Regions from separate parts of the Fictibacillus sp. KU28468 genome, predicted to be linked through region 3. Evidence: riboswitches for the same ligand, from Rfam matches in the RefSeq annotation. Region 3 holds a riboswitch; each other region holds the start of a gene.
What was found. A riboswitch is a leader RNA that binds a small molecule or an ion and turns the genes downstream of it on or off. The one in region 3 is predicted to bind S-adenosylmethionine.
Positions count from the first base shown of each region.

Region 1: another riboswitch for S-adenosylmethionine. It lies ahead of OKX00_RS05410 (YezD family protein); the one in region 3 lies ahead of OKX00_RS17325 (ABC transporter ATP-binding protein).
Region 2: another riboswitch for S-adenosylmethionine. It lies ahead of OKX00_RS17985 (methionine ABC transporter ATP-binding protein); the one in region 3 lies ahead of OKX00_RS17325 (ABC transporter ATP-binding protein).

Region 1 covers NZ_CP110666.1:1,073,632-1,081,839, reverse strand. The annotation lists gene OKX00_RS05450 (flotillin lipid rafts scaffold protein FloT) at 1-589, opposite strand, end outside; gene OKX00_RS05445 (NfeD family protein) at 606-1,142, opposite strand; gene OKX00_RS05440 (NAD(P)-binding protein) at 1,389-2,003, opposite strand; gene OKX00_RS05435 (sirohydrochlorin chelatase) at 2,006-2,752, opposite strand; gene cobA (uroporphyrinogen-III C-methyltransferase) at 2,753-3,535, opposite strand; gene cysC (adenylyl-sulfate kinase) at 3,612-4,220, opposite strand; gene sat (sulfate adenylyltransferase) at 4,232-5,380, opposite strand; gene OKX00_RS05415 (phosphoadenylyl-sulfate reductase) at 5,408-6,109, opposite strand; gene OKX00_RS05410 (YezD family protein) at 6,203-6,319, opposite strand; SAM riboswitch class I at 6,451-6,561, opposite strand; gene OKX00_RS05405 (sulfite exporter TauE/SafE family protein) at 6,786-7,688, shown strand; gene OKX00_RS05400 (hypothetical protein) at 7,756-8,208, opposite strand, start outside.
Region 2 covers NZ_CP110666.1:3,425,317-3,433,524, forward strand. The annotation lists gene OKX00_RS17965 (aldo/keto reductase) at 1-199, opposite strand, end outside; gene OKX00_RS17970 (M20 family metallopeptidase) at 423-1,682, opposite strand; gene OKX00_RS17975 (MetQ/NlpA family ABC transporter substrate-binding protein) at 1,666-2,496, opposite strand; gene OKX00_RS17980 (methionine ABC transporter permease) at 2,524-3,186, opposite strand; gene OKX00_RS17985 (methionine ABC transporter ATP-binding protein) at 3,176-4,207, opposite strand; SAM riboswitch class I at 4,306-4,419, opposite strand; SAM riboswitch class I at 4,503-4,618, opposite strand; gene OKX00_RS17990 (phosphatase PAP2 family protein) at 4,645-5,292, opposite strand; gene OKX00_RS17995 (YflT domain-containing protein) at 5,386-5,829, opposite strand; gene OKX00_RS18000 (ATP-grasp domain-containing protein) at 5,964-7,163, opposite strand; gene OKX00_RS18005 (phosphatase PAP2 family protein) at 7,335-7,988, shown strand; gene cyoE (heme o synthase) at 8,097-8,208, opposite strand, start outside.
Region 3 covers NZ_CP110666.1:3,306,009-3,314,216, reverse strand. The annotation lists partial or broken gene OKX00_RS17340 (DNA-binding response regulator) at 1-103, shown strand, start outside; gene OKX00_RS17335 (hypothetical protein) at 198-473, opposite strand; gene OKX00_RS17330 (VanW family protein) at 594-1,460, opposite strand; SAM riboswitch class I at 1,635-1,742, shown strand; gene OKX00_RS17325 (ABC transporter ATP-binding protein) at 2,037-2,804, shown strand; gene OKX00_RS17320 (ABC transporter permease) at 2,826-3,677, shown strand; gene OKX00_RS17315 (aliphatic sulfonate ABC transporter substrate-binding protein) at 3,712-4,713, shown strand; gene OKX00_RS17310 (hypothetical protein) at 4,745-5,080, shown strand; gene ssuE (NADPH-dependent FMN reductase) at 5,095-5,700, shown strand; gene ssuD (FMNH2-dependent alkanesulfonate monooxygenase) at 5,697-6,836, shown strand; gene OKX00_RS17295 (DUF2325 domain-containing protein) at 7,288-7,614, shown strand; gene OKX00_RS17290 (hypothetical protein) at 7,643-7,813, opposite strand; gene OKX00_RS17285 (S66 peptidase family protein) at 8,017-8,208, shown strand, end outside.

The sequences.
Region 1 (8,208 bases), 2.1 Mb from region 3:
GGTATCCATTCTTATCCCTTACATCTTTAATCGTAAAGGATACAATCACAAGACCCATTTTCGCCAGATCCTGAGAAGCAATGCGCTGAACCTCCTGAGAAAATTTATCACGATTTTTATAGATTTCTTCCACTGTCATGGAACCAAGAATGGAACGGAGATGGCCTTCCAATACTTCTCTAGCCTCGAGCTCGCGGTCCTGCTTCGTTTTTCCAAGAAACTGTTCGGCTGCTGTTGCAATTTCCCCGATCGAACTGCCGATTTTAATGATAGCCGTTCCATCCGCTGTGACCGGAACCCCTTGCTCGGTATAAACTTCCGGTGTCTGAACTTCAAGCTTGCTTGAAAGCAGGCTCAGTGGCTCGGACTGCTGGAAGACTGGGAATACAAAGGTACCTCCCCCGCGAACGATCTTGATCTTGTTTCCTGATTCATCGATGTTCACGTTCTTGCTGCCCAGGAAACTTCCTGTTACGATCAGCGCCTCATCTGGTCCTGCGGTCTTATACTTTGTAATAAAAACAGAAATCAGGGCAACTACAACAAACACAACAATTCCTGCAGCAATAAAAATAGGTGTCATTTCCATTCCTCCAATTCATTAGTTACAATAATGCGGTTTGTTCATAAGGCATAACATGAACGACGCCGCTTTTCACATCCACGATTAAAATCTTGGATCCTTGCCCGATCGGCTCATTATCCATGCTGATCGCTGGCTTCGCAATATTTCCGCTGATCCCCTCAATAAAGACTTCTCCAAAACCATTGGACGGGATAGAAGTAATCACTTTACCTATTCTCCCCCGTAAATCCTCCTCAGCGTAATTGAGTGACGCTTCTGCGGAGGCAAGCGGGATCAGGATAAAAATGTTCAGCAAGGACACAAGGATTAAAGACGATCCTGCCGATATACCTAAGATGGGCCAGCTGTTAACAAATGTTATTGTTTCCAATACATAGCCGCATGCACTCAGTATCGTAAAAAAAGAAAGTACAAGAGTCGGACTGAGAATGTGGGAAAAAACCTCAAATGCTCCATGGATGAGATCACTGACCAAAACATATAGAAAGGTAATGCATCCAAATACGATTAATCCAGTTAAATAGATGGTTTCCATCGGATACCCCATAATATCCATAACGTACCTTCCCCCTTCTCTTAATGAGGTTTTAACCACCTAAGTATGTAATCAGCCATTCACCTTCCCCTCTCCATATTTGGGAATATCGTAGCATAAACCGCTTGAAATAATTGGTAAAAATTGTCGAACTTCCGCAAAATTTCATGTTGTTCTAATTATATAAACGGATAAAATATGAAAAAGTTTCATATTTTGGAAATTAAATTCAGGTTATTTTTTATTTATCTTACAAAAAAAGCCTCCTTAAAAGGAGACTTTCTGTTCTAGAGTACGTATGAAATTTTCCTGTTCATCTCTTGAATGAATGAAACGTTCTTCCAGCAGCTCGTGGAGCAGCGACTGTTTTTCATCTAAGGAGGCTTCCCATTCTTTAATCCGCTCTCGGCATCGAAATAAAAACTGAGTGTAGGCCTCGTAATCTTCTGAATAAGCAGCCAGTAACTCTTTTTTAATCCGTTTGGCAAGAATCGGACTTGCTCCTCCTGTTGAAACAGTCATGACCAGCTTTCCTCTTCTGGCTACCGCGGGAACCGAGAAATTTCCAAGTACCGGCTGATCAACGACATTAACCAGCTGGTGGTTTCCTGCATTTTCAGCAATCTGCTGATTCACTTCCGGCTGATCGGTCGCTGCAAAAATGATAAATGCGTCCTTATAATCACTTGGTTCCACAGATTTCTTATCCCATTTCAGGAGATGTTCATGCTGCATTTTTTGGATCGCCGGAACAGCCTCAGGACTAACCACCTTTATTGCTGCTCCTGCCTCAAGCAATCCTAAAATCTTGCGATGGGCGACAGCTCCTCCGCCAATCACTACAGCAGGCTTACATTTAAGATTCAGCATGATCGGATACATGGTTACACAACCGCACTTTTCATTTCTGCTTCTTCAATTCTTGTGGAAAGAACGTCTTGCAGAACAGGATGGTATCCGAGCGCCTCGCACAAAATAAAGTTTTGATCACTCTGGTTTTGCTGTTGTGCTATGGCGTTTTTCATCCCGCTGAGCAGGATGCCGGGAAAGAGAAGATAAGGAACAACGATGATCTGCTGATACCCCCAGCCTGAGAGCCTCAGCATCTCTTCAAAGCTAGGCTGGGCAGCCGTCAAAAAACACGTTTCAACCCGCGGCACCTCATAGTTCTTTTGTAAATTTGCAGCAATGGCATTGAGATCTCTTTTCACATCAGGGTCACTGCTTCCTCTTCCAACGAGAAGGATTACAGCGTTCTTATGAAACGTATCAACAGACTCTGTAATCCGCTCCCATAATAAATGAGAGAGAGAATCGTGCACTCCGAAAGGTTTCCCGTACGATATCTCTACATTTGGATACCGTTCTTGCTGCAGCATTATTTCCTCTGGAATATCCTTTTTTGCATGAGCTGCCGTTAATAAAAGAACCGGTATTGCGCAGATGGAGGCTGCTCCTTGACGGACACATGCTTCAACCCCTTTGGAAATATCAGGTGCTGACAGTTCCAGAAAACAAACTTCCTTAATGGGATAGTCGCTGGCTCCCATGCACCGTTTCGCAAATTCCAATGCTTTTTCCATGCCTGCTTTTGTTCTGCTGCCGTGGCAGATGAGGAGTAATGCTTTCATTTACAACGCCTCACTTATAATAGAAGAATCCTTTTCAATTAGCGTCTTTTCAAACCAGCTGATCTTTTCGCGTAGTTTGACTACCTCTCCAATGATGATCATGCTTGGATTTTGAATCCCTTCATTTCGTGCTACTGTTTCAATCGTTTCAAGAGTGCCTGTAACCGTCCGCTGCTCCCCAAAGGTTCCCCATTGAATTAAAGCAGCTGGTGTTTCTTTGCTCTTCCCATATTTTACGAGGCTCTCACAGATGTAAGGAAGGTTCTTAACACCCATATAGATTGCAAGTGTATCAATTCCTTTAGCAAGGCTTTCCCATCTCTGCTTTTCGTCCTCTCCTTCTTTCCGGTGGCCGGTGACAAGAGCAAAGCTGCCTCCATACTCTCTATGAGTGACTGGTATACCAGCATAAGCCGGTGCAGCAATTCCAGATGTAATACCCGGAACCACTTCAAATTCCACATGGTTTTTAACAAGAGCTTCCGCTTCTTCACCGCCCCTGCCGAATACAAAAGGGTCACCACCCTTTAACCGGGTGACAACTTTTCCTTTTTTGGCATACTTCACTAAAAAATGATTGATCGTATCTTGCTGCATCGTATGAAGATCAGGGAGCTTCCCGCAATAGATCAAATCTGCACCTGGCTTTGCATAATCCAGCAGATCTTTATTAACAAGCCGGTCATAAAGAATAACATCAGCTTCCTTAATGCATCTTGCTCCTTTGACGGTAATTAATTCCGCATCCCCCGGTCCAGCACCTACTAAATAAACTTTGCTCAATTTCATTCACCTGCCTCAGCTGTTTAGTATCGTTTCCCTTTTATAGATCACAAAACCGTTGCCGTTATTGCCACGATTATTCCTTCCTGATCAGATTTTTGCTTTCAAGAAAAGAGATGACTTCGGCCGTGCATTCCTCAATCGTCGAGGCCTTCGTATCCACTGTAAATTCTGGAGATTCCGGCTCCTCATATGGGGAATCGATCCCAGTGAATGCTTTGATCTCTCCCTTTCTTGCTTTTTGGTAAAGTCCTTTCGGATCTCGGTTTTCACATTCTTCGAGCGGACATTTAACGAAGATTTCAAGGAATTCATCACTGCCTAAGATCTGTCTCGCCTGTTCCCGATCTTCCTTAAATGGCGAGATAAATGCCGTCAGCACAACTGTTCCGCTGTCTACAAACAGCTTGGATACTTCACCGATCCGGCGTATGTTTTCTTTCCGGTCCTCGTCTGAAAAGCCAAGATCATTATTTAAGCCGTGGCGTATGTTGTCGCCATCCAGCACATAGTTTTTCACTTGCCGCCGAAACAGTTCTTTAGCAACCTCATTGGCAAGAGTCGATTTTCCTGAACCCGATAGCCCTGTCAGCCATATTACGAAACTATGATGGGCATTTTGTGTTCTTCTGTCTTCCTTTGATACGGCCGCCTGGTGCCATGTAATGTTCTGTGTTTGGCTCATCATGTTCCTCCTTATGCGGTTACTGTTTTTTCTTGCAGACCTTTGATCAATACTTCTACGACTTCTTTGCGGCTGAAGGTGGCTGGCGGAAGCTCTCCATTTCTCAGCAGTTCCCTCACTTTTGTGCCTGACAAAATCACATGATCCTCTTTGCTGTGAGGACATGTTTTGGATGAAGCCATTCCTTCGCACTTTGTACAATAAAAGCTATGTTCAAAGAACATCAGTGTAATGCCTAGTTCTTCCGGAGTAAACCTGGAAAAAATTTTCTGTGCATCATACGTCCCATAATAATTGCCCACACCTGCATGATCTCTTCCAACGATAAAGTGTGTGCATCCGAAGTTTTTGCGGACCATCGCATGAAAAATGGCTTCCCTCGGTCCTGCATATCTCATCGCTGCCGGAAATACGGCCAAGAACACCCGGTCTTGGGGATAATAGTTTTCAAGCAGAATTTCATAGCTTTCCATCCTCACATCAGCGGGAATATCATCGGATTTCGTTTCTCCAACAAGCGGGTTCAGGAACAGTCCATCTACGGTTTCAAGGGCTGTTTTTTGAATGTATTCGTGTGCTCTATGCACAGGATTTCTTGTCTGGAAGCCAACAACTGTATTCCATCCCCTGTCTCTGAAGACTTGGCGGGTTTCAGCTGGATCCAGGCGATATTCAGTAAACCTTTGTTTTTCAGGCCGCTTTACGAGAGTGATTGATCCTCCAACATAGTAAGAAGGGCGTTCCAGAAGTTTTTTAACCCCAGGGTGTGCAGTATCTGCCGTTTGGTAGACTTGCTCTGCTTCATGCTTAATGTCCGGGCGGTAAAGGTCTTCTACCTCGATGACTCCGTACGTTACACCCTCAAATACGAGCCTCGCCTGATCTCCGGCTGATAGCGTCCTTGCTTGTTTTTCATGAACTGGAAGGACGATTGGGATGCTCCAAACCGTTCCATCAGCAAGACGTAGAGAATCAACGACAGATTGATAGTCTTCTTCATTTAGAAAACCGGTAATTGGGCTGTAGGCTCCTACACCGATCAGCTCGAGATCACTTAAGGATGTAGCATCCAGTTCCACTTCCTTTTGAATGTGGTCTGTTGGCAGATTTGGTTCATAACGGTTTATCAGCTTTCCTCCATGCGGCAAAATTGATGTCATGTTAATTCCTCCTGTAATTTTATTTTATTATTGGTGAAGTCCACACTCTGTTTTCCCTTGCCCTGACCAGCGTCCTGAGCGGGAATCACCCGACCCGTCAGCCGGAAGCGTGCACGGCTCGCAGCCGATGCTGGGATACCCCTGATCGTGAAGCGGATTGTAGGGCAGATTCTGCTTGTAGGCGTATCTCCAAATTTCCTTCCACGTCCAATGGATCAGCGGACAGATTTTCACGGATTTAAAACGTTCATCCTTATTGATGTACTGAACATTGCTCCTCCCTGCCGACTGCTCCCTCCGGAGACCCGACAGCCATGCCGGTGCTCCGTTCAGTGTTTCCTCAAGAGGGGCTACCTTTCGTATATAACAGCAGAGGTTCGGTTCTCTTTTCCATAACTCGCTGCCATGCTTTTCCGCCTGTTCCAACAAGGACAGCGAAGGCTTCTTCATCTCAATCTTCATTTCCGGATATCTTTTTTTCGCCTTTTCGATCACCTCGTACGTTTCCTTGAAGTGAAGGCCTGTATCCAGGAAAACGACTCTTGCATCTGGTTTGACCTTGGATACAAGATCCACCAGGACACTGCCTTCTATTCCGAAGCTGCACGCATAAACGAGTGCATCTCCATATTGCTCATACGCCCATTTCAGTACTTCGAGTGCCCCCTTCGTTTCACTGTCTTCCGGAAACGTAAACTCCTGTTCTTTCCATGTGTCAAACTTGAGCATGTTAACCACCCCTCCAATGAAAAAGGCAGCTTTAACCATAAGCAGCCATCCTGCTATGTTAAAACCGCCTCTAGTTTTCTAGTCAGCGAATATTTATTTAAAACGTACCTTTTCGTTTTTTTCCAGCTGAATCAGCTTTCCATCCTGAACAATTAACGTGATGGACCCATACTTGATACTGTTCAGCATTTCTTTTAACTGTTCAAAAATTTCATCCTGGCTTTTACCGTTTACCACATCAGAACCTCCTCGTTTAATATGTTTTGTTAGGTTTTTTCAGGAATTAAAATGGCAATAAAAAAACCTTTCCATTTCGGAAAGACTGACGAGGTAAACATATTACCTTATCTTCCAAAATGTAATAAACATTCTGCTGGAGTTAGCACCTTGCAAAAAAAATGCAGGTTGCCGGGTTTCATCGGGCCAGTTCCCTTCACCGCTCTGGATAAGTTTTTTTATTTTTTTAAATAATAACACACATTTATGCTTTCGCAAACCCTATTATTCTTATCGGATTAAAAAATATTTATTGAAATATCCGAAAATTCTATTGACAGACTTTCATTCCATTGAATATAGTAAATACTAAATTCGAAAAGAGATACACTGCTGATCGGAAAAACCGAAGGCTCTTAACTTTACGGTTAAGGGCCTTTTATTTGTTAGGAGGAGTAAAATGAAAAAACTGATCATCCTGGCCCTGATTGGACTCGTTGCACAACTGATTGACGGGTCACTCGGAATGGCTTACGGACTGACTTCGACTTCCCTGCTGCTGGCCTTTGGAATCGCTCCGGCGGTTGCTTCGGCTTCGGTTCACTTTGCAGAGGTTGTTACGACAGCCGCCTCAGGTGCATCACACATCAGGTTCGGTAATGTTGACCGTAAAATTATCTTTCGTCTCATTATTCCGGGATCCATTGGGGCATTTACCGGTGCCTGCTTTTTATCCAATCTTCCTGGCGACGCAGTAAAACCGTATATTTCCTTTTTCCTGCTGTTCCTTGGTTTCTTTATTCTGTACCGATTTTTATTTAAAAAGAACACCAAGCCTGCTGATCATGAAAAAGCGTTCAGCCGCAAGCAGCTCATCCCGCTCGGACTTGTTGCCGGCTTCTTGGATGCCACCGGAGGAGGAGGCTGGGGACCGGTAGCCACACCTGTCCTGTTAGCCAAAAACGGCACAACAACAAGAAAGGTCATCGGTTCCGTGGATACGAGCGAATTTGCTGTTGCCGTTTCTGCAACACTCGGTTTCCTCATCTCTCTCGGATGGGAGCAGGTCAACTGGATGTGGGTTATCGCCCTCATGGCGGGAGGATTAATCGCAGCACCGGTCGCAGCATGGCTCGTCCGCATTATCCCTTCGCATATTTTAGGTGTGGTTGTTGGAGGATTGATTATTGTAACGAACGCCCGGACGCTTTTGCAGTCCGCTGGAATCTCCGGTACAGCGCTGCAATCGGTCTATACCGTGCTGGTCGTCGTTTGGCTGGCGGCAATTTTCTTCAGCATTAGAAAAAATAAAAAACATTCTTTCTCAGCTGGACCACAAACTGAAAGCACTAATCTCCACTGACACATCACAAACAATAATTTATACCAATAAAAGCTGACTCAAATGAGTCAGCTTTTATTGTATTCTGCTATTTCTTCACTTCAATAATGAACGGATAGGTGATCACTTTCCCATTGATCTTAAACTCCGCCCACAATTTATAAAGTCCAGGTTCCTCAAATTCCGTCTCAAATTTTGTATCTTCAGGAGTGGAAGGATGAACGTGGACATATTTTTCTCCTGTATGATCTAAGACCACAACATGGCCACGTGCTCCAAGATAAGGTTCAGGTTTTGCATCACCCATGCTAAATTGCAGCGTAACAGGCTGGCCAGCTTTAAATTCTTTTGGCGTCAATGATACTTTGTGTCCATCAATTGTTTTTGAAAGGGTGGTATCTGCCTTCAATTCTGGCTGGTGAGTATGATTTCCATGGCTTCCCGCTTCAATTTTCAACGGGGCAACGGCATAAGCTTTATTTTTGGGCTTAATGTCTACAAATGCTTTGTAGGTTCCAGGCTGCAGTCTGTGCTTTACTTC
Region 2 (8,208 bases), 120 kb from region 3:
CCTGTTTAACAGCCTCTCCTACACCTTCTTCATTTTTATAGAACGAAGCTGTATCGATGCTTCTGTAGCCGGCGGCGACCGCATGTTTAATTGCCTCAATAACCTCTTGGCCTTCTTCTGCTTTATATACCCCAAGACCCAGCCATGGCATCTTTAAACCGTTTTGTAATACAGCTGTATCAGAAATACTTTTTATCATATGTACCGCCTCCTTGTTTGTATGGTACCACTTGGCTGGAGAAAATGAAAAAAAGTGCTAGGAAAAAAGCCCTCCAGGGAGATTGAGGGCTTTTAAGAGTTAACAAAAATCTTGCGAAGAAGTCTGAATAATGAAATAGGATCAATTAATTGAAGTTTAGCTCAAAAATGTTGAGTTCGGCTCAATTAATCAAAAATAAGCTCAATATCGACAAAATCGCTCTTTAGACCGAAGCAAGTTCCTTAGCTTTATTCAATTCAAATTCCTTCTTGATGCCAGCCAGCACTTCACCGTTCGTGAGCAGCTGAAAACCGGTCAAAGCGAGCGCTTTTGCACCGAGAATAAGCGCCTGATCGCCCTGCTCTGACTTTGCCGCCTCCCTGAACTCATCCGTATGCCCGATTAACGTATCCGGCCCGATCTGAAGGTAAGGGTGAATCGTCGGCACGGCCTGGCTGATGTTACCGGCATCAGTCGAACCAAGTCCGCATCGGTGTGAGGTATCTACTTCTGCACCCAGACTCTCCAGCTGTTCTTGAAACACTTTATCAAACGATCGATTTAATAAAAGGTTATCCACCTGATTCTGAAAAGCAATAACATTAAGCTTTGCTCCTGTTGCAAGGGCAGCACCTTCTGCGATGGCTTTTACTTTTTTCGTTGTCTCATTCAGTCTTGCTCTTGTGGAAGCACGAATGTAAAAACGGGCCTTCGCATATTCAGGCACAATATTAGGAGCGTCTCCCCCGTGTGTAATGATGCCATGAATTTTCACATCGTCCGCCACATGCTGGCGCAGTGCGTTAATCCCGACAAACAACTGAATAACTGCATCAAGTGCATTGATTCCCTTTTCCGGTGCCGCAGCCGCATGAGCGGGCTTCCCGATGTATTCAAAATCCAGCGGATCAACGGCAAGCGATGTCCCGGTAATGCGGTTAGCGTTACCGGGATGGAACATTAACGCAGCATCAATGCCGTCCAGCAAGCCGTGTTTCACAAAACTTCCCTTCGCACTTCCGTTCTCTCCGCCTTCTTCAGCAGGCGTTCCAAAAACAGCTACTTCTCCTCCGATCTCATCGATAACGGAAGCCAGAGCGATGGCCGCTGCCACACTTGATGTACCGATGATATTATGGCCGCATGCATGACCGATGCCGGGAAGGGCATCATATTCTGCTAAAAAGGCAACGGATGGCCCATCTAGAATAGAACGCTTACGGGCAACAAATGCCGTTTCGTGACCGGCCACTCCGCGTTCTATCTGAAACCCCTCTTTTTCGAGCAGCGATGTAAGCAGGCTGGATGCAAACACTTCTTCATTTCCGATTTCTGGATTATCATGGATCTCGTGAGAAGTTTGAATGTAAGCCGCTTGGTTTACATCAATGTTCGTACGGATTTGTTCCTGGGTTTCTCCGGCAGTTCTGCTGATTACAGTCATGATCTCAGATCCTTTCTCTCTATTACTCTCCAATTTCACTTAGCGGTACAAACGTTGGAATGGTTGCACCTTTATAGATTTCTTTAATCTTCTTGGCTGTATCTTTTGATTGATAGATCTTCGCAATTTTTTTCAGCGATTTTTTATTTTTATCTTCAGTTCTTGTTGCAATGATATTGATATATGGCTTTGCAGTCTTGCTTTCAAGGAAGATCGAATCTTTCTTCGGATTCATTCCAGCATCGACAGCAACGCCATTGTTAATGATTGAAGCGGCCACATCAGGAAGCACCCGTGGTGTCTGGCCTGCAACTACTGGTTTAAGCTTCAAGTGTTTTTTGTTCTCCGCCACTTTTTTCAGATCACCATTTCCATCAAAGTTCTTTTCCAGTTTGATTAGCCCGGCACTCTGCAGAAGAAGCAATGCACGGCCCATGTTCGTAGCTTCATTCGGCAAAGCAATGGTTGATCCAGCCGGGATATCCTTGATGTTCTTGTATTTTTTTGAGTAAACGCCCATAGGCGCAATGACGGTTGTTGCAATCGGGGCTAAATCCAATTTATGTTCTTTTTTAAACGAATTGAAGTAAGAGATGGTCTGAAACGCATTAGCGTCAATATCCCCGTCAGACAATGCCTGATTCGGACGGACATAATCGGAAAACTCTACGATTTCCAAATCAATACCTTCTTTTTCTGCTTTTTTAGCGATATACTTCCACACGTCACTGTCAGATCCGCTGATGCCCATCTTTACTTTTTCAAGGCCTTTTTTATCTCCGCCGCTGCACCCGCTCAAGAATGCCGACATTAAAACCCCGATGACTAAAATGATCAATGAATATTTTTTCATACGATTTCCCTTCTCCCTTTTCTCTTTTTATCTTCTTCTAATTTTTCTGGACAGTATATTTCCTGTGCTCTGTAAGCCTTGAACAAGGATGACGAGCAGAACGACGGTGACAATCATCACGTCTGTATCAAATCGCTGATAGCCGTAGGCAATGGCCAGATCGCCCAAGCCTCCTCCACCAACAGCCCCTGCCATCGCCGAAGCTCCGACCAGGCCGATCGTTGCGATCGTAAACGACAGGATCAGTGAACTGAATGCTTCCGGCAGCAGTATGCGAAAGATGGTCTGCCAAGGAGTAGCTCCCATGGCTTCTGCGGCCTCTACAATGCCCGGATCGATCTCAAGCAGGCTGTTTTCCACGAGCCTTGCGATATAGGGGCCGGCATATACAATCAATGGCACAATCGCGGCCGATGTCCCGATAGAGGTACCGACTACTAATCTTGTAAACGGGATAATCGCCACCATTAAGATGATGAACGGTATCGAACGCAGAACGTTTACAATCGCGTTCAAAACGTTAAAGACGGCCAGGTTTTCAAGAATGTGCCCCTTCCTCGTGACTACGAGTACGACGCCAAGCGGAATGCCGATTACAGCCGAGAACAATAAGGAAAATCCAACCATCGTTAAGGTATCACCGGCCGCATTTAAAATGTCGACCCAAAATGTACTCCAATCAACTTGCATAAGGTGCGACCTCCCTTATTTCGACTTCACTCTGGTTCACGAAAAAGATCGCTCTTCTGATTTCCTGTTCGTCGCCGATCAATTGAACAACAAGGTTTCCGAAAGGGACGTCTTGAAGTTCTGTGACATGGCCGTATAGAACGCTGACGTCCACGTTGAATTTCTTGGCAATCTGTGACAGCAGCGGTTGTCTTGTGGATGCTCCGGTAAATACAATCCTGAAGATCTGATGATTCCTGTCCTGCTTCTTCAATAGGTCTTTAAGGGACTCAGGCAATTCATCCTGAAGAACTGAACTGACGAAGCGCCTTGCCGTCTCAGTCTGTGGCCTTGCAAATACATCAAAAACGCTCCCTTTCTCAATCACTTCTCCGTTCTCCATAACAGCGACGGAATCGCATATCTCACGAATGACGTTCATCTCATGCGTGATGATCAGAATCGTAATGTTGTATTCCTTATTGATTTTTTTCAGAAGCTTTAAAATACTGGAGGTAGTCTGCGGATCCAATGCCGATGTTGCTTCATCACACAATAGCACTTCCGGATCAGTGGAGAGCGCCCGGGCAATGCCTACCCGCTGTTTTTGTCCGCCGGAGAGCTGGTCGGGATATTTATGCCCGTGCTCGGACAAGCCAACAAATTCCAGCAGGTCGTTCACCTTCTCTTTAACGAATGATTTCTTCATGCCGAGAAGATAAAGCGGTGTCGCAATATTATCAAATACCGTTTTTGCGTTCAGCAGATTAAAATGCTGAAAAATCATACCGATATTTTTCCGTTTTTTTCTCAGTTCCTTCGGAGACAATCTTGCCATGTCCTCCTCTCCTACAAAGACGTGCCCTGATGTTGGCTTCTCCAAAAGATTCACACATCGCAGCAAGGAGCTCTTTCCTGCTCCGCTGTATCCGACAACACCGTAGATCTCCCCTTTTTTTATCTCAAAGCTCACATTGTTTAACGCTCTTACCCGGCTTTTGCCACTCTCATAAATTTTGGTTACCTCTTCAAATCGAATCAATGATGTGATCTCCTTTCTCGCTACTGTTAAAACATCAAAAAAAGCCTCTTCTTGAAAACAAGAAGAGGCCTGACGCATCGAGATGAGTGGCTGATCTCTTCTTATCTTCCAAGCGCTAATCGCTTGCCGGACTTGGCACAGTATTCCCATTAAACCGGGAACCCGCTGCCGAGGTTTCAAAGGGCCAATCCCTCCACCTCTCTGGATAAGAAACAAATATAATGTTCAATTAAATAAAAAAATCTCTTCTTAAAGAAAGAAGAGATGTTTGTATCCATAAGGAAACGAGCTGCTCTTCTTATCTTCCAAGCCCTTAAAGGAACTTGCTGGAATTGGCACAGTGTTTTTCAAAAGAAAAACCCGCTGCCGAGGTATCACAGGGCCATATCCCTCCACCTCTCTGGATAAGAAACACGTTCATATTTACTTGATGTGACCTATCTTATACCATGATCTAAGTCGATGTCAAATCTTTTTTCGGAGTTCTCTGATCGGAAAAAAAACACTGAAGCCATAAAAGCCAGCCACATTGCTCCTCCGGCAACTCCAGCCAGTACATCCGTAATATAGTGAATGCCTAGATAAATTCTGCTCCAGCAAATAAATCCAAGGTGCACTGCCAATATACAAAATTTCGTTCTAACAAACTTTTTTGATAAGAGTGTAAAAAGACCATAAAGCGCTGTTGCATTCATCGCATGCGCACTCGGATATCCATACCTAATGTAAAAAGGTTTAGTGGATGGAGGCCGCTGCTTCCAATTCTTTCTCCAAACAGAGTTAATCCAACGGCATCCGATCAGGTTGGCTATTAATAAAAAAACAATGTTTCTCTTTCCTTTTCTCCTGTATCTGTATGCAGAATAAATAGTGGCAGGAATCAACAGAAATCCAGAACCAAGAAAAGAGTAACTTCTCAGAAAGAAATCCACGAAACCTCCGCCCCGTGCTGAAAATATAGCCAGGCTTCCCATTCCGTCAAGTTTCATCCAATGATCATCATTACGAAGCCTGTTCATTAGTCTTAAAGCTACAATACCCATTATCATAACGCCGCTTAGAATTGCCATATTCTCTTTTTTCATATCCGCCCTCACTTTAACTTGCTTTTATGTACATATCCTTTCATGTGGCGGACTATTTTATGCGTTCAGGCACCTCTTAGAATTACTCTATTGTTAAAGTTTCACCGCATCTTTTTCTAAGAAAACCATAATGCTGCCCTGTTCTATTTTTTGCACATAACGCTCAGCCGTCCGTTCTGAAAGATCCAGGGACATGAGAACTTCTTTTAAATCATCCTCTGAATCCTCACTAAACATGGATGCAAATGGACCAGCAGCAAGCAGCGGACCAATACCGGGAACACCAAGGCCTGGCACCGCGATGGCTCCGCCGATACCAGACAGAAAACCTGCAATGGTTCCATAGGCTGCTTCGTTTACATCTTCGTCCAGATGTTCTTCTGAAACATTCGTTTTATCGGCAACTCGATCCATCTTTCCATCATCTTTAGCAAGGATGGAGATGTCCTTTGCATTGTATCCTTGATTCACCAGGGATTGTATACTATCAACAGCTTCGTTCTCTGTTTCATACACTCCAATCACCATTTTGCTCATATGTATTGCCTCCTAATCAATGTCTGATTTTATTTACTAGTATTTACCCCAACCCTATATCTGTAAACAGGTGCCACCATAAGGATAAGAAAACTCCCCTCCAAATGCCGGGGAGTTTTAGATGGTTTTCTCTTTTAGGATAGACCGGCTCTTTGAAAAATATATTCCTTTTGATCCGCCTCTTCCCTTGTGTCTCCCAGTACAAGGCCCTGTATAAGCGTGGCGGCATCTTCATAAGGGCTTTCACTGCCATTATAGATCGACAGCGGAATGAAATATCTATCTTCAATCCCCCGTTTCACTTCATCATACAGGGGTTCTATACCGCCCTTGGATTCCCAGGAAACGAATTTGATTACCTTTTTACCGAGCTGTTCTTCAACACTGTCTCTCATAAGAAGTGCGGCGGTAGAACCGTTGACTCTATAATTTAAATCAAAGGCTATTTTCCTTCCATCAGCCGTTACCGCAATGTCAAATCCTGCAATCCCTTTATAGCCTCTTTTACAGCCTTCTTCCATAATTCTTCTCCCGACCTTGATGACCTCATCATCGGGTTCTGACTCTTTATCGACCCAGTTTCCTTTATATTTTCCGTCTTCCGTAATATTTTGGATCGTACTGCCCAGATAAATCAGACGGTCATCTGCTGTACAGGCAAACTGAACGCAATAATTGTGCTCGATCTCCAAGTACTCTTCTATGACAATTCCTTCACAGGAGGCGAAAAAGTTTGCTGCCCTGTCAATGTCCTCCTGATTTTTGCAGATAAATACATCAAAACCTGCCGCATTTGCCTCATTTGTCGCTGCCTTAACGACACATGGAAATGGGAAGGTTTCTAATTGATCATGAAGTTCCGCAGCTGTTGTTGATTTTCGTTTCGGAGCATGTCCAGAAGGAACCAGCTCTTCTAAATTCGCTTTATTGTTTAGATACTGAACAAGGCGCGGATCGATCCAATAATTTTCTGATGACATTTCTTCTTCTGGGTGAATATGCTGAACTACCATCTTCTTCTGCTCTTTTTCTAAGCGGCCGAAAATGTTTCGATAATCCGCCTCTGTCGAATATTCGTGAACAGGAAAACGAAGCAGGAGACCCGCCCGTTCATACAGCTCCGTTGCTTTTTTGGTAGTTACCGACCGGTTGCAGATGACCGGCATGCTTCCCAATACCGCAAACTGGCTTCCCGTCAGAAGATCAAGCTTTACTGGACAATCGGGAATCCACTTATTATGAGCGAATGAAGGCCTCGGATTAAAAATGAGATCCGGACCGTAAATTTCAGAAAATGTATAACGCGGAACAATTGCTGGTTTACTTATCTGCATGGATTGTACCTCCTGAACATGCTTGGATTACAGGATAAATACCTTTTTTAGCTTACCTTTAAACCAGCAGCCTTATCATTTAGCAAGCAATGTTTTCCATTTGCCCTATTCTGTTTGATCTGATGTATACTAGGGAAATGGCAAAAGAAGTTAGCTGCCATGGAGGAAATTATGAAGAAATCGCTGCTAAACCTGTTCCCGCTGCTTTCTTTAGGATTATTGCCGATTTGCTCCTTGATCTATGATTGGGTCAATCACCCCGGGAGCGAAGTGCATAACCTAGCTACAACTGTTGACAGGAACATACCATTCTCTGCTGTTTTTATTATCCCTTACCTATTGTGGACCTTATATATTTACGGAACCTTGATTTATTTCTATTTCAAAGATAAGAAGACGTACTTCAAGACACTGTTTGTTTACATTGCAGGCCTGCTGGTCTGCTATACGGTATACAGCCTTTTTCAGACCACCGTTCCTAGGCCGCTCGTTGCTGGCTCTTCATTCTTGGAATCTCTTGTAAACCGGGTCTACGAGATGGATGCCCCTTATAATTGTTTTCCAAGCATCCATTGCTTTTCCAGCTACCTGCTGGTCCGGGTAATGCGCAAGGCACCGTTCTCAACAACCTGGAACAGAAGTATGATTACGTACTTTTCCGTGATTATTATCGTTTCAACTCTGATGGTTAAACAGCATGTCATCCTTGATGTGTTCGCCGCCGTCTTGTTGGCAGAGACATTATGTTTTGTCTCCGAGAGAAATTGGTCACCTTCCATAAAATCCAAACCAATTCCCTCATCAACGAAAGAAATCAGCCATTAAAAAAAGCTCCAGCGCCACGTTCAGCCCTTGGTGCTGGAGCTGGATTAAAAAATCCCCATTGAGGCGGTGCCAGGCACCATTTCAATAGGGGTTTTTATTGTTAAGCTATTAGCTGAAAATCGGAGCAAACATCATGGTCACGAACATGAGCGTTAAATACATAATGGAGAATTTAAACATTCTTCCTGACCACGCAATTTCCGTTTCTTTTTCTTTGTAC
Region 3 (8,208 bases):
TAAAATACTGCTGGTCGAAGATGATCTCTCGATACAAGAAACGGTAGAACGTTTTTTAGTAAAAGAAGGATATCAAGTAACAGCTGCAAGTAATGGGAAAGAGGCTTTTCAACTCTAATCCATCACTTGGGCAGCCGTTTGCTTGCTTTTAAGGGAAAATAAAAAAGCCCAGCATTACGCTGAGCTGTAAATTTAAATTATTGAAATAGTCCGGAATGCAGAACTTCATTCGCTGCAGAAACAACATTGAACAAGAAAGCTCCCCACCATAAAAGACGGCCTCGGGAAGAAACTTTGCTCCATCTTGTTCCCTTGCCATGTTCTTTGAAATAAATAAGAGCAGCAAGGGCCGTTATATTAAAGAAGATCATGCTCCAGCGGGCTACAACAAGGTAAGTCGGACTAACTAATCCACCGGCAAGCAGCAATCCATTGATTAAGAACAGCATATAGAAAAACGGAAGACTTTTCATGTCATCACTTCTCTCCAAGATGATCAAATCCTCGTTTATTCTAACACCGCAATTATGAAATTGGAATGGGTTTGCTCAATGGTTAACAATGTTGACACATTTCTTATCCGAGCGGAAGAATCAATGTTTTTTCGAAGGAACATGTATGACATCAGAAGAAGAAATCATCACCATCATGCTCCCTCCATAGGTTTTGGCCCGGATCAGGATCGGCTGGTTATAACGGTTCTGAAAACGGAAATCAGGGCCGTACCAGCTTACGGTTGCATCCCTGCCTTTTGGAACATAAGGTACACTTCGGCTGTGTGAAAAACGCTGCACAATATGAAGTCCAGCCCGGTCCACGGCATTAAAAAGAGTAGAGGAGACCTGGCAGATTCCTCCGCCAACTCCTTCTGAAAGCTCTCCACGAACAATAACAGGTGCACGCATGTACCCTTTGTCCGTAGTCCGTCTGCCTACGACCCCGTTAAAGGAAAAGGTCTCTCCAGGAAACACGACTTGATTATCAATCGCTTTTGCGGCAAGTGAAATATTATGGGTCCTGGATGAATGAGAACGGTTGAAATAAGTGACATACTGAGCAAGGTGATTGGTCCTGATATTTCCAAGCAGCTCACTGTCAACCCTGGGGTGGACCGTTAATAGAGGGACTTCAAGTTTATGAGGCCCCTTGCTGAAAAAGCTGGCATAGAATTGCTCTTTAAACGCTTTTTTGTAGAGCATGGAACCGTTTTCTCCAGGAGTAATTCCTCCTAAATCATTAATTCTTGCATTAAGAGGCGGACGGTAAACCTGACCTTCCAATTTTGCAGCAAACGACTCGAATTTTTCACCGTCTATGATAGGCGTACCTGGCAGCGGAACCATAAAGTCTTTTCGATCAATAATTGCGATGGTTTGGCCTTGCTGAATCAATGATATACTCTCAGGCGTATAGACGGGCTGTACGGCCAGCAGCATACCGGTTAACAATGAAAGTAACATAACGAACAACCTCCCAAAAGATAGTATGAGGAAGGACGGCTGGATTTATGTAGTAAGCATTCACGTAAATAAAATTTAGATTTTTCAAAAAAGTTATTGACTTTCCATTGCACACCTGTTTTAATAACAATTAATCCGATGAGGATTATATGAATTAAAAACTCCATAAATTTTTTCTTATTCAGAGAGGTGGAGGGAATTGGCCCTGCGAAACCTCGGCAGCGGACTTTTTAACGAGAGAACTGTGCCAAATCCAACAAGCATCAGCTTGGACGATAAGAGAAGTAGAACGCTATTTAACTTCTTCTTACACGTCCTTGAGATGTAAGAGGAAGTTTTTTATTGAGTAAAAAAATATCGTGCAGCTGATTGGTAAACCAAAGGCCGTGTCTCAGTATTAGCAGACATGGCCTTTTGGTTTTCCTTTTTATCATAAACTGTTTCCGTTTGAAAGGGGGAATTTTATTCGCTGCAAATGTTCAAATTCGTCGACCGGACAACCGGAGGCTTTCCTTAAAAAGGAGGTTTCCGGTTGTTTTCTTTTTGCAAAAACGCAGGGAAGAAGGGAGATATGATATGACTTTACTGCAAATTAGTAAACTCAATCGGAGTTTTGAAACAGGAAAAGGCGTGACAAAAGCACTTGAGCAAATAGATCTCGATGTGAATCAAGGAGAATTTATTACTGTGATCGGCCCGAGCGGCTGCGGAAAAAGCACATTATTAAAAATAATTGCTGGATTGGATACAAGGCATGAGGGCTCTGTATTGCTGGATAACCAAAAAGTATCCGGGCCGAGCATTGATAAAGGGTTTATTTTTCAAGAACCCAGGCTGTTTCCCTGGCTGACCGTGGAAAAAAATATCGCGGCCAACTTGCCTGTGAAAGAAAGTGCTACACATGAAAAAGTTCGCGAGCTGATTAAGCTGGTACGGTTGGAGGACTTTGAAAATGCCTATCCAAAAGAGCTGTCGGGAGGAATGGCACAGCGGGTATCCATCGCAAGAGCCCTGCTTAGAAATCCTAAGATTCTTCTCTTAGATGAACCATTTGGAGCGTTGGATGCCTTTACCCGGTCACATATGCAAGAGGTACTGCTCAATATCTGGCAGAAGAACCGGACGACGATGATATTTGTGACTCACGACATCGATGAGGCCATTTATCTCGCCAGCACTGTAGTGATCATGAATCCCCGGCCAGGCACAGTCAGGGAGGTAATACCGATTGAACTGCCTCATCCACGGAGAAAAACAGATCTTGCTTTCCAGGAAATACGACAGCGGGTATTGAGTGAATTTGAAAAAGTGGAGGAAAGCGAGCGAGCAGCAACCGTCCGATAACGATATAAAGGAGATGATAAAATGAGCAATCAGACTGGGGTATTAACGAGAACGACTGTAGAACGAAAACAAAGCATCAAGGAAACAGCATCAAAAAAACAGAGGAAAAACCCATTTCTATCCCATTGGGCACGAGGATTGGCATTTCCCGTTTTTATCATCATTATTTGGGAACTGTCAGGTGCTTACGGACTTATTTCTGCCACCTTGCTGCCAAGGCCGAGTGAAATCCTTATCGCATTTAAGGACTTAATCCGTACCGGGGAATTATTCACCCATTTTAAAATCAGCTTGTTCCGGGCACTTACAGGATTTTTAATTGGCGGGGGACTTGGACTTCTGGCCGGGCTGGCAGTTGGTTTCTCGAGCAAAACAGAGCAATCGCTTGATCCGACGTTTCAGATGCTGCGGACTATTCCGTCGTTAGCTGTAATACCTTTATTCATTCTCTGGTTTGGCTTTGGCGAGCTGTCAAAAATATTGCTGATCTCAAAATCTGCGTTCTTTCCGCTTTATGTGAATGCGTTCCTAGGGATACGCGGTGTGGACTCTAAACTGTTTGATGTAGCGAAGGTGCTTGAATTCAGCAAATGGAAACAGATCACAAAACTCATTCTCCCTGCTGCACTACCAAATATTCTGCTCGGTTTACGGCTGTCATTAGGTGCGGCGTGGCTGGCTTTGGTCGCAGCTGAACTGATGGGATCGAGTGAAGGCATCGGATATCTTATCATGGATGCGAGGCAATTTTCTCAAACGTCCATCGTTTTTGTAGGCATTATCATTTTTGCGGTTTTCGGCAAAGCATCAGATTCACTGGTCCGATATTTTGAAAAGCGGCTTCTGAAATGGCGTGACAGTTATATCGGCTGATTAAAATCTTACATAACAGGAGAGGAGAAAACGGATGAAATTAACGATGAGAAAAATAGCTGCGGGTGTATTAACACTGATTTTATTGCTAAATATGCTTTCCGGCTGCAGTGAGAAAACCACCACCGCGGAGCAGAAAGGGAATGTTACGGTCAACATCGGAGTTCAGGGAAGTACCGGTGTTCTGCCGTATGCACGTGAGAAGAAATATTTTGAAAAAGCGTTTGAGAAAGAAGGCGTAAAAGTAAAATGGAGTGAATTTGAAAGCGGCCCTCCTCACTTTGAGGCATTGGCATCTGGAAGGCTGGATTTCGGTGCAACCGGAGGAACTCCTCTTATTGCCGGACAGTCGGGCAACGTTGATTTTAAAGCGATCGCGGTAACGACGGATGGAAAAAAGGGAAATTCAATCATCATACCAAAAGGAAGCAAGATTAAAGAGTTAGAAGATTTAAAAGGAAAGAAAATTGCGGTGGCTAAAGGAAGCAGTGCCTATAACTTTCTTTATATGGCGCTTGATCAAGCAGGGTTGACTGACAAGGATATTAAAATTGTACAGTTGCAGCCAGATGAAGCAAGACCTGCACTTGATAACGGTTCCGTGGATGCCTGGTCAACATGGGAACCGTATGCCACCACAGCCATCTATCAAACGGGAGCGAAGTCATTGGCTGATGGAGAAGACCTTAATATTAATGCGCCCAGCTTTTTGGTGGCAAGGACTCAGTTCACAAAGGAACATCCTGATTTAACGGTACTGTTCCTAAAGACATATGAGAAAGTCAGACAAGAGTTTATCAACCATCCGGAAGAAGTGACGGTAGATATCGCTAAAAAAGAGAAACTTGAACCGGAAATCGTCAGCACGGTCTTAAAGCGGGCCGATTTGATTCTATCTCCGACAACCAAAGAATTTGCAAAAGCTCATCAGCAACAAGCTGATTTTCTATACAAAGTAGGTGGCATCAAGACAAAGCTGGATACTTCAAAAGTCATAGAGAACAAGTTTGTTGAGAAGGTTTTAAAGAAGCAATGACCATACGCCAACATTTGATGGAGGGATAAACATGGGAGAAACGTCTTTGAGAGAATGGCAGCGACCCAAAGACTTTATTGCATCGATCACGAAGGAACACCTGAACTTTGTGAATTTGACAGATCTTCAGTTCACAGGGCTTTGCAAGGAAAAATACGGAGTGAATAAAGGGTTGTACAACACGATCGAAAACTACTTTGCAAAGAAAGGAATACGCAACATTCTCTATCGAAGAGTGTACATTCTTGAATTCCTGAACGATGTCCAGAGGCGAAAAAAAGGCAAAGAATGCCGTGAAACACACGTTACGTTCGGTTCAGGAGGGCTGGCAAAAGCGCTCCACAACTTTTTTATTAAAAACATTTAAGGGAGGATTTTATTGTGGCAGATATTGTAACCATATCAGGCAGCCCTTCTGTAACCTCAAGAACGGGGATCGTCCTTCGATATTTAAGTGAATTGTCCCAAAAAGGGGGGCTTGAAACAGAATCTTTTTCAGTACTTGATGTCCCGCCGGAAGATCTTGTTCTTGGCCATTTTCAGAGTCCTCATCTGAAAGCCATTGAGAAGAGCATAAAGCAAGCAAAAGCTGTCATTATTGGAACACCTGTGTACAAGGCAGCCTATTCAGGAGTCCTTAAGTCGCTGTTGGATCTGCTGCCACAAGATATCCTCTCTGGAAAAAGTGTATTGCCCATTGCAACGGGCGGTACGATCGCCCATCTTCTGAGCATCGAGTACGCGTTAAAGCCTGTTCTTAATGCCATTGGAGCAAGGAACATATTAAATGGAATTTATTTAATCGATCTGCAGCTGGAGCATAACAATGGCCGTGACGTTGCGTTTGATCAAGAAATCGAGAAGCGGCTGATTGTATCATTAAACGAACTGATCGATGAGGTAAAGAAAGATACGTACATCAAGGACTTAGAAAAAGCGGAGCTGCAAATTGCGGGAAACATTGATGGAAAGGGGAATAAAGCATGAACGTATATTGGTTTTTGCCGACACATGGAGACAGCCGGTATTTGGGAACATCAGAAGGAGGACGGCCTATCACGCTTTCCTATCTTCGCCAGATTGCGCAGGCGGCAGATAGCCTTGGCTTTAAAGGAGCACTCCTGCCGACAGGGCACTCCTGCGAAGATGCTTGGGTTACCGCTTCTTCCTTAATTCAGGCCACCGAAAAGATGAAATTCCTCATCGCTGTACGTCCGGGTTTGATCTCTCCCTCTCTAGCGGCACGAATGGCTTCAACCTTTGACCGGCTTTCTGATGGAAGGTTATTGATTAATGTTGTGACAGGAGGAGATCCGGTAGAGCTTGCCGGTGACGGATTGCACTTATCGCATAGTGAACGCTATAAACTGACGGATGAATTTTTAACCATCTGGAGGGAGCTGCTGGCCGGAGAAGAGGTTGACTATGAGGGTAATCACCTTAAGGTAAAAAAAGGGAAAATTCTTCTTCCTTCAGAGCAAGAGCCTTATCCGCCACTGTATTTCGGAGGGTCGTCGGATGCGGCGCTTGAAGTGGCTGCCAAGCATATTGACGTTTATCTGACTTGGGGAGAGCCGCCTGAACAGGTCAGAGAAAAGATTGATAGAGTCAGAAAGCTGGCAGCTCAACAGGGGAGAACGGTGAGCTTCGGAATCCGGCTCCATGTGATTGTCAGGGAAACAGAAGAAGAGGCTTGGGCTGCGGCTGATTCGTTAATTCAATATGTAGATGAAGAAACCATCATTGCTTCACAAAAAGTCTTTTCACGTTATGATTCAGTCGGACAGAAACGGATGGCTGCTCTTCACAACGGAAAAAGAGATTCTCTTGAGATCAGCCCAAACCTTTGGACCGGCATAGGCTTGGTGAGAGGCGGGGCTGGAACCGCACTTGTCGGTGATGCAGACACGGTTGCGGAGCGAATGAAAGAATACCAGGAAATCGGGATTGATCACTTTATCTTCTCAGGCTATCCGCATCTTGAAGAAGCATACCGAGTGGCTGAACTCCTTTTTCCTAGGCTTCCGATCTCACATAAAAATCCGGCGGCAAAGCGTCCGCTTCATTCGTTTGGCGAAGTGGTCGCCAATACGTACCTACCGCTGAAAAGCAAAGTAAAATAAAAACATTCTAGTAAACTTGCTCACTTTTTCTGACAGAAAAAAGTAGTTATTGACAAATTTAACCAGCTTAAGTAATCTATAAATGGAATTCATACAAAACCGGTCAGAATTATAAGGTTTGAACTTAATTTACAGCAAAAACTCATAAGCATGTTTATTGAGTTTTTGCAGTACATAATGATTGGTCCAATTCCAACAAGCTTTGGCTTGGACAATAAGAAGGGTAATTTGGTTATGTCTAACCTCTTCTTATTACGTGATCGTAGTAGGAAGAGGTTTTTATTACGGTATAAAACAGAGTAAATCCATAGGGATATTTGTATATTCTTTTTTGCTGCTGATTGGAAAACCAAAGGCAACTCTCTTTTTGGGATGTATGTCTTTGTTTTTTTTATTCAGCTCGAGCAAAAAGAAATAGTTGAAATAAGAGAGAGAGAAGGGAGATGCTGGTATGTCGTCGATATTAATTGTTGGTGGAGATCATCTTGGGAAAATTACGAAGAAACTGGAGCATCAAGGCATAAGGGAGATCATTCATGTGAGCGGAAGAAAAGCTAGAATGTCTCAAAAGGAGATTCCAAGTCATGTGAACTTGGTTCTGGTCCTGACCGATTTTATAAACCATGAGTTTTCAGCAGCGATTAAGAAAAAGGCGAACAAACAGAGTGTTCCCATCTATTTTTCCAAGAGGTCCTGGTGCTCGATCTATGCTGTACTTGAAAAATCGGAGCTTTTAAGCAATCGCACAAAACGGAAGAAGATAGCCGTTAATGGGTAATAAGAAAACCTGCCTCACAGGGCAGGTTTCATTCCGTTGAATTAATTTTTACAACTTCAAGCTGAAAGGGAACGCACTCTTCCAGTCTTTCTTTAATCTGTTCGGCTTCCTCTCTGGACAATGGAGTATTTGAGTCTCTTAACGTTTCCAGGCTGAAAGTAAACCTCCCGCTGGATTCAATAACCTTGTATTCTTTCATGGAAATTCCCCTTTCTCCCTTTCATTTGAGATTGCCAAAATGGCACGATGGTATATCTATATACTTCTACATACCCGGTTCGTTCCCTTTTAAGTATTTTGATTGGAGGAATTGAAAAAATATAGTTATAGGAAAATCATCACTCTAATATACATAATCGATGGAATCTCGATGGGAAACCGTGCTGATGGAGGGATGAAGGTATGACTGTTAAACCACCGATACTGCAGAGAGGGGACACCATCGGGATCGTGACACTAGGAAGCCCTCTGGAGGCCCAAATAATTAATGAAGGATTAAACACGCTGCGAAATTTTGGATTCAATATTGTCCTCGGGAAAAATGTTTACACGAATACTGGTTTTTTGGCCGGAACGGATGAGCAGCGGGCAGCT